2 regions of the Streptomyces sp. NBC_00523 genome follow, and region 1 is predicted to be linked to the other one. Evidence: riboswitches for the same ligand, from Rfam matches in the RefSeq annotation. Region 1 holds a riboswitch; the other holds the start of a gene.

Region 1 (6,121 bases):
AGCCAGATCGAACTGGCCCGGCGCGAGGAACAGCTGGTCGAGCAGCGCGGCACCAACGCCCGCCGGGAGGCCGAGGAGGGCGCCGCCGCCGACGGGGTGCGCGCCGAGGCGGAGGCCGCCCGCACGGTGCGGCTCGCGGGGGCCGAGGCGGAGGCGGCCCGGCAGGTGGGCGCGGCGCGCGCCGAGGCGCAGGCGGCCTGGCTGCGGGCGCACGGCGAGGTGGAGGCCGCGACGCTGCACGCGCTGGCGGCCACCCGGCTCGCCGAGAACCTGCCGCACATCGACAGCCTCACCCTGTCGCCGGACGTGCTCACGGGCCTGCTCAGCAAGCTGGGCCGGCCGGAGGCCGGGGCGTGAGCCTGGCCCCGCGGGCGGTCCTCGTCCACCGCACCACGGAGTACGAGGAGCTGCTGGCCCGCCACGGCACGCACGGCCAGGCCGCGTTCCTCCTGGCCGCGCGGGGCCGGTCCATCGAGGAGGTGGCCCGGCGGCACGAGCGGACCCGGCAGGCCCTGGCGGATGTGGCGGCGGCCGTTCCGCTCACCTGGCGGCACTGCCGGGTGGAGCGGGCCGACCTGGACCGGTTCCTGTTCGCGCCGGAGGACGTGGTGGTGGTCGTCGGGCAGGACGGCCTGGTCGCCAACGCCGCGAAGTACCTCTCCGGCCAGCCGGTCATCGGCATCGACACCGACCCGGGCCGCAACCCCGGCGTCCTGGTGCGCCACCGCACGGCCGACGCGGCGGCGCTGATGCGGGCGGCCGTGGCGCCGGGCGGGCGGGCCGACGCGCTGACGATGGTGGAGGCGGTGGCCGACGACACGCAGCGGCTGCTCGCCCTGAACGAGGTCTACCTGGGCCCGCCGGGCCACCAGACGGCCCGCTACCGGCTCGGGCCCGACACGGCGGACTCCCCGGCCGAGCCGCAGGCGTCCTCCGGCGTCCTGGTCGGCACCGGCACCGGGGCGACCGGCTGGCTGCGCTCGCTCTGGCAGGAGCGCCACAGCACCCTCCCGCTGCCCGGGCCCGCCGATCCCCGGCTGCTCTGGTTCGTCCGGGAGGCGTGGCCCTCGCCGTCGACCGGGACGTCGTTCGTCGCGGGCGAGCTGGGGCCCGGGCAGGGGCTGCGGCTGACCGTGGAGTCGGACCGGGTGGTGGTGTTCGGCGACGGGATGGAGGCGGACGCGCTGGAGCTGACGTGGGGGCAGAGCGTACGGCTCGGGGTCTCGGAGACCTCGCTGCGGCTGGCGGTATAGCGCGGGGGTGGACGCGGCATCCCCGTAGGCTCCTCAACGCCCACCGCCCCGCCCCGTCCAGAGGAGCAGCATGGCCACCGAGAACCCCCTCGCCCCGTCCCGTAACTCCCGGCCGCCCAAGGCCCAGGCCGCGCTGGGGGTCGGGGTGATCGTGCAGGACGCGCAGGGCCGGATCCTGCTCGGCCGGCACCACAGCGGCACCTGGGAGCTGCCCGGCGGCAAGGTCGACCCGGTGCCGGAGTCCGTCGCGGCGGCGGCCGTGCGGGAGCTGCGCGAGGAGACCGGGCTGACGGTCCCCGAGGACGGGGTCACCGTCTTCGCGATGCTGCACGACGCACTCGGCGGGATCAACCGCGTGACGATGGCCGCCCTGGTGCGCGTGGAGACCGGCGCGGCGCGGGTGACCGAACCGCATCTGATCAGCACCTGGGAGTGGACACCGCTCGACGCGCTCCCGTCGCCGCTGTTCGACCCCTCGGCGCAGATCCTCGCGACCTGGCGCCCGGACCTCGGCATCCCGCATCCGCCCGTGCACCGGCTCCCCCTCGTGACCGAGTAGCCCCAGGTGAGCGCCTAATCAAATTAATCGTTTGCCTAGGGGCCATAGGCAGGGTTAGCTTCGTGGGTATGAAGGCCCTGACCGAGCAGGACATCCGCTCATCGTTCGTGAATTGCTCCAAGGGGGAAGCCAAGCGTCTGCCGCTCCCCCGCGACTTCGAGGAGCTGCCGTGGGACGACCTCGACTTCCTCGGCTGGCGCGACCTGTCCGCGCCGGGACGCAGCTACATCGTCACCGAGCACGACGGCAGGCATGCCGGGATCTCGCTGCGCTTCCCGTCGCAGCAGCGCGGCTTCCTGCACCGGAGCATGTGCTCGCTCTGCCTGACCACGCATCCGGGCAGCGGGGTCTCCCTGATGACCGCCCGCAAGACCGGTCCCGCCGGGCGTGACGGCAATTCGGTCGGCCTGTACATGTGCACCGACCTGGCCTGCTCGCTGTATGTGCGCGGGAAGAAGAAGGTGGACTCCGGGGCCCGGTTCAAGGAGAGCCTGACCACGGAGGAGCAGATCGCGCGCACGGTCGACAACCTCCACGCGTTCGTGAAGAAGCTCTTCAGCTGACCCCTGCGACGGCATCGGACGGGCCGGCGTTATTCTGGCCGCCACACCGGACACGGGGTGCCCCGCACGGGGCTGAGATCACACCCGTCGAACCTGAACCAGTTAGCACTGGCGGAGGGATGTCTTCATGTCGTTGCCGTATGCCCAGGACGAGCGCGCCGCCTTCGGCGGGCGCATGCCCACCGCCCCCGGCGATCTGCACGTCGAGGCGAACGGGATAGCCCCGGTCCCCGAGGACCGCCGCTACGGCCGGGCGGGCCGGCTGTTCACCGTCTGGTTCGCGCCCAACCTGACCATGACCGGCGTCTTCACCGGCACCGTCGGCGTCGCGCTCGGCCTGGACTTCGCGACCGCGCTCGCCGCCGTCGTGCTCGGCACCCTCGTCGGCGCCGCGCCGACGGCGTATCTGGGCACCTGGGGCAGCCGCACCGGGTCCGGCCAACTGCCGCTCGCCCGGATGGCGTTCGGTCCGGGCGTCGTGCTGCCGGGCGCCCTGCAGTGGCTGTCGTCCATCGCCTGGGACGCCCTGATCGGCCTGTTCGGCGGGGACGCGCTGGCGCAGTTGTGCGGCTGGCCGTTCTGGCTGGGGGTCCTGGTCATGATGGCCGCGCAGGGCGCGCTCGGGGTGCTGGGTTACGAGGTGATCCACCGGCTCCAGACCGTGATGACGTTCGCCCTGGCCGCCGCCTTCGCCGTGCTCGCCACGAAGCTCCTGAACGGGGTGGACCCGGTGACCACTTCGGCCGTGCACGGCGCGGACCGGGCCGGTGCGTTCGTCCTGACCTGCACCATCGCCCTGAGCCTGGCGCTGTCCTGGGCGCCGTACGCGAGCGACTTCAGCCGTTATCTGCCGCGCGAGACGTCCCGGCCTCGCATGTTCTGGTGCACGCTGGGCGGGATCAGCGCCTCCTTCGTGGCGGTCCAGACGATCGGGCTGTGGGGTGCGTCGGTCTTCACGGACCAGACCGCGCGCGGCATCGACTCCCTGCTCGGCGGGGGCGCGCTCGGGGCGTTCGGGCTGCTCGCGGTGGCGCTGGCCGCGCTGTGCAGCAACGCGATGAACGACTACAGCGGCTCGCTGGCCTTGCAGACCATGGGCGTACGCCTGCCGCGTCCGGTGGCGGCGGCGCTCGCCGCCGCCCTGGGGTTCCCGCTGGTGCTGTGGATGCACGCGGCGGACACGACCGCCCGCTTCCAGAACGTGCTGCTGCTCGTCGGCTACTGGATCCCCGGCTTCGTGGCGATCGTGGCCGTGGACTGGCTGGTCCGCGCCCGGGCCCGGCGGGGCGCCCCCGTCGACCTCGCGGCCGAGCACGCCCGCCCGCGCCCCTGGTGGCCGGCGCTCGCCGCGTTCGCCGTGGCCTTCGGGGCTGCGGTGCCGTTCATGAGCACCGGGCTGTACGTGGGCCCGGTGGCCGAGGCGCTGCACGGGGCGGACCTGGCGTACGGGGTGGCGTTCCTCGTGGCACTCGTGGTGTACGCCCCGCTGCGGATGCGCCGGGCCCGCTGACTCACGCCTCGGCGGTCCACGGCCAGGCTTCCCGGCGTCCGTTCTCGATGAGCCCGGCCAACCGGAACGCGGCGTCGGTGAGCCCGCCGAAGGTGTGCCGGTTCGGCCGGTCGGGGCCGTGGGCCGGCCGGTATCCGGCGAGGTTCCAGGTGTACACGGGGACCTCGCGCGGGATGGGGTCCGGGCCGCCGGGGGCGTAGGGCAGGGCCTGTTCGTCGGTGACGACGAGCACCCGGTCGTGCTCCCGGTAGTGGGTGCGCAGCGCCTTGGTGGTGTCGGTGCCGCCGAGCGTGTGGAACCGCTTCAGCACGTCGAGGACCGGTTCGCCGGGCGCATACGGGACCGGCGCGCTGCGCCGGCCGAACTCCACCAGGTCCGCCTGCTCGGCGCGCAGGGCGAGCGCGGTGCCGAACACGGCTGCCGTGTCGGCCCGGTTGAGCCGGGAGCGCTCGGAGTGGGTGTCCCAGAACATCGAGTCGGACCGGTCCACCAGGACCAGGGTGCGCCCGGGCAGCGCGGGCACGTGGGCCAGGCAGTGGCCGAGGGCGGCTTCCAGCGCGGCGGCCCAGCGGGGTGCGGCGTGCTGGTGGGCGGCGAGGTAGCGGAACGGGAACTGCCGGGCGCGGGCGACCTCTTGAGGGTCCGCGATGCGGGCGGCGACGCGCTCGGCGGCCTCGTCCGTCAGGCCCGCCCGGTCGAAGTTACGGAGGTTGCGCAGGAGGGCCATCGGACCCATGGCGGGGATCAGCGCCTGCCAGACGCTGGCATCCATCGGCCCGTGCAGCCACCCGGCCACGGACTCCCAGGTCATGCCCGCCCCGGTCAGCCGTTCCGGGCCACCGGGGCCGGTGATCAGGGCGCGCCGCTCGTCCACCGGGGTGTCCAGGAGCGCCCGGTGCGCGGTGAGCAGCCGGTCGGCGGCCGGGGCGGTGGCCCGGTCCGGGTGGTGGCGGCGGTCCAGGGCGTACCGGAAGAGCGCGCCCTGCCAGGGCTTGGCCCGGTCGGGGGACGCGTGCACCAGGTTGAGCACATCACCGAAGCGGAAGCCGTGGGACGCGGTGTCGTACTTCAGCAGGGAGCGGGACGTGTAGAGCCTGCGTACGGCGTCGGCGACGCCCCGCTTCACGGGCTGCGGCACCTGGCGCCCGTACGTCGCGATCCAATGCGCGAGCAGTTCGCCGGGCTCGTCGGCCCGTTGAAGCACGGCGTCGACCACGGACCGGTTGGAGGGCCCTTCGCTGCTCCCGGCCGTGAGCCTCGCGCGGACGTACGCGGCGGCGCCGACCAGGGACGCGGTGCGCATGTTGCCCTCGCCGCGCAGCCAGCGGAGCAGCCCGGCCGTCCAGGCGGGGTGCTCGACGGCGAGACGTGCGACGAGAGCGGTGTACCGGTCGTCGCGGTCCGCGCCGCTCTCGTAAAACGTGTCCTGGGAGACGAAGTTGCCGACGGCGAGGAGGAAGAGTTCCTCGCGGGGCTCCCGGATGTACGCGGGGCCGCCCTCGTAGGTATGGGGTTCACGTGCGGTGGAGCCGGGCACGGGCCGGGTGGCGGTCAAGTGGCGGGCGGCGGCCGAGACATGCGGGGCCACCAGCATCTCGGACCAGACCTTCGAGACGCGTCGGGAATGACGAGGCAGTGAATCCCCCCGAATTCGAGCGATGGTGAGGCGCGCGCCCGGCGAGATCAAGGAGCATGGCGGCGGCGTCACTTGGAGTGTCAGAAGGAAGGAGCCGCAGCCGGGCGCACCGCCGGGCGCGGGCGCGTCGGTAACGTACAAGACCCGCCGAGAGGCGCACCACCGATTTACCGCGCACCCGCTCCGACGGGGCCCGGGACCGGCGGTGGCCCGCCGGTCCCGCCGGCCCGTCCGTCAGGGCATCCTGGCCGTCCCCGTCGGCGCACACTGCATCTGCTTCTCGGAGGGGATCTCCCCGCACACGCTCATGGAGTCGAGCGGCGCCTCCTTGGAGACCCCGAGCATCTTGGTGTACGAGTCGTGCTCGAAGCGGATGAAGGCGTCCAGCTCCATCCCCCGGGCGTCCCTGATGATCACCTTGTCGCCGACGGCGCCGCCCTCGATCCGGCCCCAGACCGCCTGGCAGGCGGCGCTGTAGCGGAGCTCGATCTGCATCCCGCGCAGATAGGTGCTCTTGGCGGTCTTCGCGTCCCACTGGCATTCCATGGCCTGGGGGTCGTTGCGCCAGCAGGTGTCCGCCGTGCACTTGACCTTGATGTC
Region 2 (6,121 bases), 4.7 Mb from region 1:
GTGCCCGCCTCGGGGTCCGTACGCACCACCTCGCCGGCCGCCACGTCTTCGCTGAACTCCTTGGTGACCATGCCCGGGAGCAGGCCCGCCTTCGTCAGCCGCTGCCTGGCGTCGGCGAGCCGGTCGCCCGTGACGTCGGGCACCTGGACGATCTCGGGGCCGCGCGAGACGACGAGCGAGACCGAGCCGTTGCCCCTGATCCGGGCGCCGGACTTGGGGTTGCTGCGGATCACCTTGCCCCGGTCCACGGTGTCGCTGAAGGCCCGCTCCACGCCCTTCAGCTCCAGACCGGCGCCGGAGAGCCGCTCCTTGGCCGTCTTCTCGGTCTGGCCCAGCAGCGAGGGGACCTTCGTGAACTGCCCGGAGTTGATGTACCAGACGCCGCCGCCGACGCCCAGGACGACGAGGACCGCCAGGACCGCCGCGATCAGCCCGCGCCGGGCGCCGCCGAGCGGCCCGGTCCGGCGCGGCCGCTGCGGAGGCGGGGGCGGAGGCATCTCCAGCCGGCTGGTGTGGTGGGCGGTGCCGAGGTCCTGGGGCAGGACCCGGGGGATCACCGTCGTCCGCGCGTCGGAGCCCTCCGGGCCGGGCTCCGGCAGGGCCTGCGGCGGTACGGCGTCGAGCTGCGCGTCCGTGAGGGCGGCGCGCGTCCGGCGGGCCCCGGCGAGCAGTGCCACCGCGTCGAACGGGCGGGCCTCCGGGTCCCGGGCGGTGGCGCTCGCCACCAGCGCGTCCAGCTCGGGCGCGAGACCGGGGACGACGGCGGACGGGGGCGGCACGTCCTCGTGCAGATGCTGGTAGATGACCTGGGCGGGGGACTCCCCGTCACGCGGCTTGGCGCCGGTCAGCATCTCGTACAGCACGACCCCGCAGGCGTACACATCGGCGCGGGTGTCCGCCGTGCCGTGCTCGATCTGCTCCGGGGCCAGGTACGAGACGGTGCCGAGGATCGTCCCGGTGGTGTTCGTGACCGTGTCCACGGCCCGGACCAGGCCGAAGTCGGCGACCTTGACCCGGCCGTCGTCCCCGATCAGCACGTTCTCCGGCTTCATGTCGCGGTGCACGAAGCCCGCCCGGTGCGCCGCGCCGAGGGCGGCGAGGACCGATTCCAGGATGTCCAGCGCGGCCCGGGGCCGGAGCGCGCCGCGCTCGCTCAGCACGTCGCGCAGCGTGCACCCGGCGACGTACTCCATCGCCAGGTAGACGTACTGACCCTGGGCGCCCTGGTCGAAGACCCCGACCACGTTGGGGTGGGCGAGATGCGCCACCGACTTGGCCTCGCGGATGAAGCGCTCGACGAACGAGGCGTCGGTCGCCAGCGCCGGATGCATCACCTTGAGGGCGAGCACCCGGTCGAGCCGCATGTCCATGGCCTGGTAGACCGTGGCCATGCCGCCCACGGCGATGCGGGCATCGACGCGGTAGCGGCCGTCGAGCAGCTGCCCGACGAGGGGGTCCTGGAGGGTCGTATCCACCATGCGAGTCTACGAGCCGCCGCGGACAGGCCCGCCGCGGTGGAGCGAACCCGGGGCAGGACTGAAGCCGAGCCGTGACAGGCGCGTGTCAGAAAGCCGGCCGCTCCGGATCGAGTACCGCCCGTCCGGCCACCGGCGAGGACGCCTCCGCGAAGTGGCGGCGCGGGATGCGCCCGGCCCGGTGGGCGAGCCGCCCGCCCTCCACCGCGTGGCGCATCGCGGCGGCCATCAGCTCCGGCTCCTGGGCCCGGGTCACCGCCGAGGCGAGCATCACAGCCGAGCAGCCCAGCTCCATCGCGAGCGCCGCGTCCGACGCGGTCCCGGCACCGGCGTCCAGGATCACCGGCACCCCGGCCCGCTCGGTGATCAGCTGGAAGTTGTGCGGGTTGCGGATGCCCAGGCCCGAGCCGATGGGGGAGCCGAGCGGCATGACCGCCGCGCACCCCACGTCCTCCAGCTTCCGCGCCAGGACCGGATCGTCGTTGGTGTACGGCAGCACCGTGAATCCGTCGTCCACCAGGATCTCGGCGGCGTCCAGCAGCTCGACCGGGTCGGGCAGCAGCGTCCGCTCGTCGGCCACCACCTCCAGCTTCACCCAGTCCGTGCCCAGCGCCTCACGGGCCAGCCGGGCGGTGAGCACGGCCTCCCCGGCGGTGTAGCAGCCGGCGGTGTTCGGCAGCACCCGGATGGACAGCTTCCGCAGCACGGAGAGCACCGAGCCCTGCACGGTCGGGTCGAGGCGGCGCATCGCGACGGTGGTCAGCTCGGTGCCGGACGCGATCAGCGACCGCTCCAGCACGTCCAGGCTGGGCGCCCCGCCCGTGCCCATGATCAGCCGGGAGGTGAAGTCGGTGCCGCCGAGGGTGAACAGGTCGTCGGACATCGTCAGCCTCCCTGGACCGCGGTCAGGACCTCGACCCGGTCGCCGTCGGCGAGCGCCGCGGCGGGCCACTGGCCGCGCGGCACCACGGTCTCGTTGAGCGCGGCGGCCACCCCGGCCGTCGCGTCGGTCAGCGTCGCGACGAGGACGTCCAGGGTGGTGCCCGGCGCGACGGCGGCCGGGGCGCCGTTCACGGACACGGTGAGCGGGGTGGGCTCGGTCATGCGGGCTGCTCCTGGGGTGCGGGGACCGGGGCGAACCGGCCGGGGGAGAAGGGGCGGGCCGCCTCGGGCAGCTCGCCGTCGGCCAGCAGCGACGCCATGGCGTCCCCGGTGACGGGGGTGAGCAGCACGCCGTTGCGGCCGTGGCCGGTGGCGAGATGGAGGCCGGGCAGCGCGGTGCGGCCGAGCAGCGGGGCGTTGTCGGGGGAGGCGGGGCGCAGACCGGCGCGGGTCTCGGTGAGCGGCAGCTCGGTGATGCCGGGCACCAGCTCGTGGGCGTCGCGCAGCAGCTCGTAGACCCCGCCCGCGGTGACGGTGGTGTCCCAGCCCATCTCCTCGGTGGTGGCGCCGATGACCAGCTCACCGTTCTCGCGCGGTACGAGATAGACCTGGCTGCCCCGGACCACCGCGCGCACGGTGCGCGAGAGGAAGGGGGCGTACGCCGGGGGCACGGTGAGGCGCAGCACCTGACCCTTGACCGGGCGCACCGGCGGCAGCACATGGGCGGGGACCCCGGCGAGCCGCCCGCTGAGGCTGCCTCCGGCGAGCACGACCTGTCCGGCGGCCACCTCCGTGCCGTCGTCGAGCACGGCGCCCACGGCCCGGTCCGCGCGCACGGAGAGGCGGTCGGCGCGGCGGCGGTGGAAGACCACTCCGGCCCGTTCGCAGGCGGTGAGCAGCGCGGCGGCGAGGCGGCGCGGGTCGACCTGGTGGTCGCCGTCCACCCGGAGACCGCCGCGCACGCCCGGGGCGAGCATCGGTTCCAGGCGGCGGCACTCGCGCCCGGTCAGCCACTCCGACTCCAGGCCCGAGCGGCGTTGCAGGTCGTGGAGCTCGCGCAGATGGGCGCGGTCGTCCGCGTCGAGCGCGACGGCCAGGGTGCCGCAGCCGCGGAAGCCGATGTCCTGCCCGCTCGCCTCCTCCAGCTCGGCCGTGAACGACGGATAGCGCCGGGCCGAGGCGAGGTTGAGCCCGAGCAGCATCTCCTCGCCGTAGTGCAGTTCGGTGACGGCGGCCAGCATTCCGGCCGCGACCCGGGCCGCTCCGCCGCCCGGCTCCGGGTCGGCGAGCGCGACGGCCAGACCGCGCCGGGCGGCCCGCCAGGCGGTCACCAGACCGATGATGCCGCCCCCGATGACGAGGACGTCGGACCCTTCGGTGGGATGGGTGCGCATGGGTGTCCAGCCCCTCCCTTCGCCGGCATGACCCGGATCAGGTTCGTACGGTCGGAGGCCGTCCAGCCTCCCTCTCAGCCCGGTGCGTCCGGGCTCCCGCGTGTCTTACGGTGGCCAGCCTAAACCCCGGCCCGCGGACCGGGTAGGGAGGGCCGGGGGAGGGGGCGCCCTTTCCTGATGGCTCGTCAGCTACGTAAGGTGGACAGGTGAGCGAGCAGCAGCGGGCAGAGCGGACGGAACGCCGGGTCGTCGTCGCGGGCGCGGGCATGGCGGGTGTGCAGACCGCCGTCGCCCTGCGGGAACAGGGCTTCACCGGCCCCGTCACGCTGATCGGCGCCGAACCCCACCAGCCCTACGACCGGCCCCCGCTGTCCAAGGCGGTGCTGCTCGGCAAGGCCGAGGAGTCCGCCTTCGACATCGACTTCGAGGGGCTGGACATCGCCCTGCGCCTGGGCTGCGAGGTCACCGGGGTCCGCGCGGGCGACCACGAACTCGACACATCCGAGGGCCCGGTCCCCTACGACGTCCTGGTCCTCGCCACCGGCGCCGAACCCGTCGCCCTGCCCGGCTCCGCCGGAGTCCCCGGCGTCCATCTGCTGCGCACCCTGGACGACGCGGCCCGGCTGCGCCCCGTCCTCGAAGCCGGGCACCCCGTCGTGGTCGTCGGCGCCGGCTGGATCGGCGCCGAGTTCGCCACCGCCGCCCGCGCCGCCGGCTGCGAGGTCACCGTCGTGGAGGCCGCGGACCGCCCCCTGGCCGGCGCCCTGCCCGCCGAGGTCGCCGCCCCCATGGCCGCCTGGTACGAGGAGAGCGGCGCCCGGCTCCTCACCGGCGCCCGGGTCGCCCGCGTCGAGCCCGGCACGGTGGTCCTCGCCGACGGGCGCACCCTCCCGGCGGGCGCGGTCGTCGTCGGTATCGGCGCCCGCCCCGCCACCGGCTGGCTCGCCGGTTCCGGCATCGCGTTCGGGCCCGAGGGCTCGGTGACCGCCGACGCCGCGCTGCGCACCTCGCTCCCCGATGTGTACGCGGTCGGCGACTGCGCCTCCTTCCCCTCGGCCCGCTACGGCACCCGCCTGGTCGTCCACCACTGGGACAACGCCCTCCAGGGGCCCAGGACCGCCGCCGCCCACATCGCGACGGAGGGCGCCGACATCCCGCCGTACGACCCCGTGCCCTACTTCTGGTCCGAGCAGTTCGGCCGGTTCGTGCAGTACGCCGGGCACCACGCGGACGCGGACACCCTGCTGTGGCGCGGCGACCCGGCCGAGCCCGCCTGGTCGGTGTGCTGGCTGCGCGACGACGCCCTGGTCGCGGTGCTCGCGGTGGGCCGCCCGCGCGACCTGGCCCAGGGGCGCCGGCTCATCGAGGCGGGGGCCCGGCTCGACGCGGACCGGGCCGGCGACCCCGCCGTAGCGCTCAAGGCGGCGGCCCTGCCGTAGCGGCGTGGACCTGAAGGGCCGAGTCCGGGTTTCGGCTGTCAGTCCGGGATGGCAGGCTTGTCCCGTGACCGAGATTGACGCAAAGACCGATGCACTCGTCCCCGCCTGGCTCCACCTGCCCGACATCGCGGAAATGCTCGATGTCGAGGTGACGCGTGTGCGGCAGCTGGTCAAGGAGGGCCAGCTCATCGCCGTACGCCGTGGGGAGAACCGGACGCTTCAGGTGCCCGCCGCCTTCATCGACGGCGACAAGGTGGTCAAGGGCCTCTCCGGGACCCTGACGCTCCTGAAGGACGACGGCTACTCCGACGAGGAGATGCTCGAATGGCTCTTCACCCCCGACCCGTCCCTGCCGGGCACGCCCGCGCAGGCACTGAGTGAGAACCGCGGCACGGAGGTGAAGCGCCGCGCCCAGGCGCTCGCCGTCTGACCGACCGGGAAGCGGGCCGCACCGCGCGAGCGGGCGGCCCGCTTCCCTGCGCCGCACCACCGATCCACTATCACCGTCTCCCCGGGGGGAACCGCACCATGTCCACGCCTCGCGCGCAGCTGTCCGACGCCCGGCTCTACCTGTGCACGGACGCGCGCAGGCGCCAGGGCGACCTGGCCGACTTCCTCGACGCGGTCCTCGCCGGCGGGGTGGACATCGTCCAGCTCCGCGACAAGGGCATGGAGGCGGGCGAGGAGCTCGACCGCCTCGCCGTCCTCGCGGACGCCTGCAAGCGGCACGGCAAGCTCCTCGCCGTCAACGACCGGGCGGACGTGGCCCACGCCATCGGCGCCGACGTGCTGCACCTGGGCCAGGGCGACCTGCCGGTACCCGCGGCCCGCGCGATCATCGGCGCCGAGCCGGTCATCGGCCGCTCCACGCACGCCGAGGCGGAGGTCGACGCCGCCGTCGCCGAGCCCGGCGTGGACTACTTCTGCACCG

What was found. Region 1 has a riboswitch for thiamine pyrophosphate ahead of OHS17_RS29965 (purine-cytosine permease family protein). Riboswitches for the same ligand answer to the same signal wherever they lie in the genome.
Region 2: another riboswitch for thiamine pyrophosphate. It lies ahead of thiO (glycine oxidase ThiO); the one in region 1 lies ahead of OHS17_RS29965 (purine-cytosine permease family protein).

The regions. Positions count from the first base shown of each region.
Region 1 covers NZ_CP107836.1:6,639,688-6,645,808, reverse strand. Annotated here, with positions in the region: gene OHS17_RS29985 (SPFH domain-containing protein) at 1-357, shown strand, start outside; gene OHS17_RS29980 (hypothetical protein) at 354-1,253, shown strand; gene OHS17_RS29975 (nucleotide triphosphate diphosphatase NUDT15) at 1,324-1,812, shown strand; gene OHS17_RS29970 (FBP domain-containing protein) at 1,881-2,375, shown strand; TPP riboswitch at 2,419-2,512, shown strand; gene OHS17_RS29965 (purine-cytosine permease family protein) at 2,503-3,885, shown strand; gene OHS17_RS29960 (TROVE domain-containing protein) at 3,887-5,479, opposite strand; gene OHS17_RS29955 (helix-turn-helix domain-containing protein) at 5,756-6,121, opposite strand, start outside.
Region 2 covers NZ_CP107836.1:1,909,146-1,915,266, reverse strand. Annotated here, with positions in the region: gene pknB (Stk1 family PASTA domain-containing Ser/Thr kinase) at 1-1,475, opposite strand, end outside; gene OHS17_RS08630 (thiazole synthase) at 1,564-2,358, opposite strand; gene thiS (sulfur carrier protein ThiS) at 2,361-2,579, opposite strand; gene thiO (glycine oxidase ThiO) at 2,576-3,751, opposite strand; TPP riboswitch at 3,749-3,861, opposite strand; gene OHS17_RS08615 (NAD(P)/FAD-dependent oxidoreductase) at 3,958-5,190, shown strand; gene OHS17_RS08610 (Rv2175c family DNA-binding protein) at 5,255-5,620, shown strand; gene thiE (thiamine phosphate synthase) at 5,719-6,121, shown strand, end outside.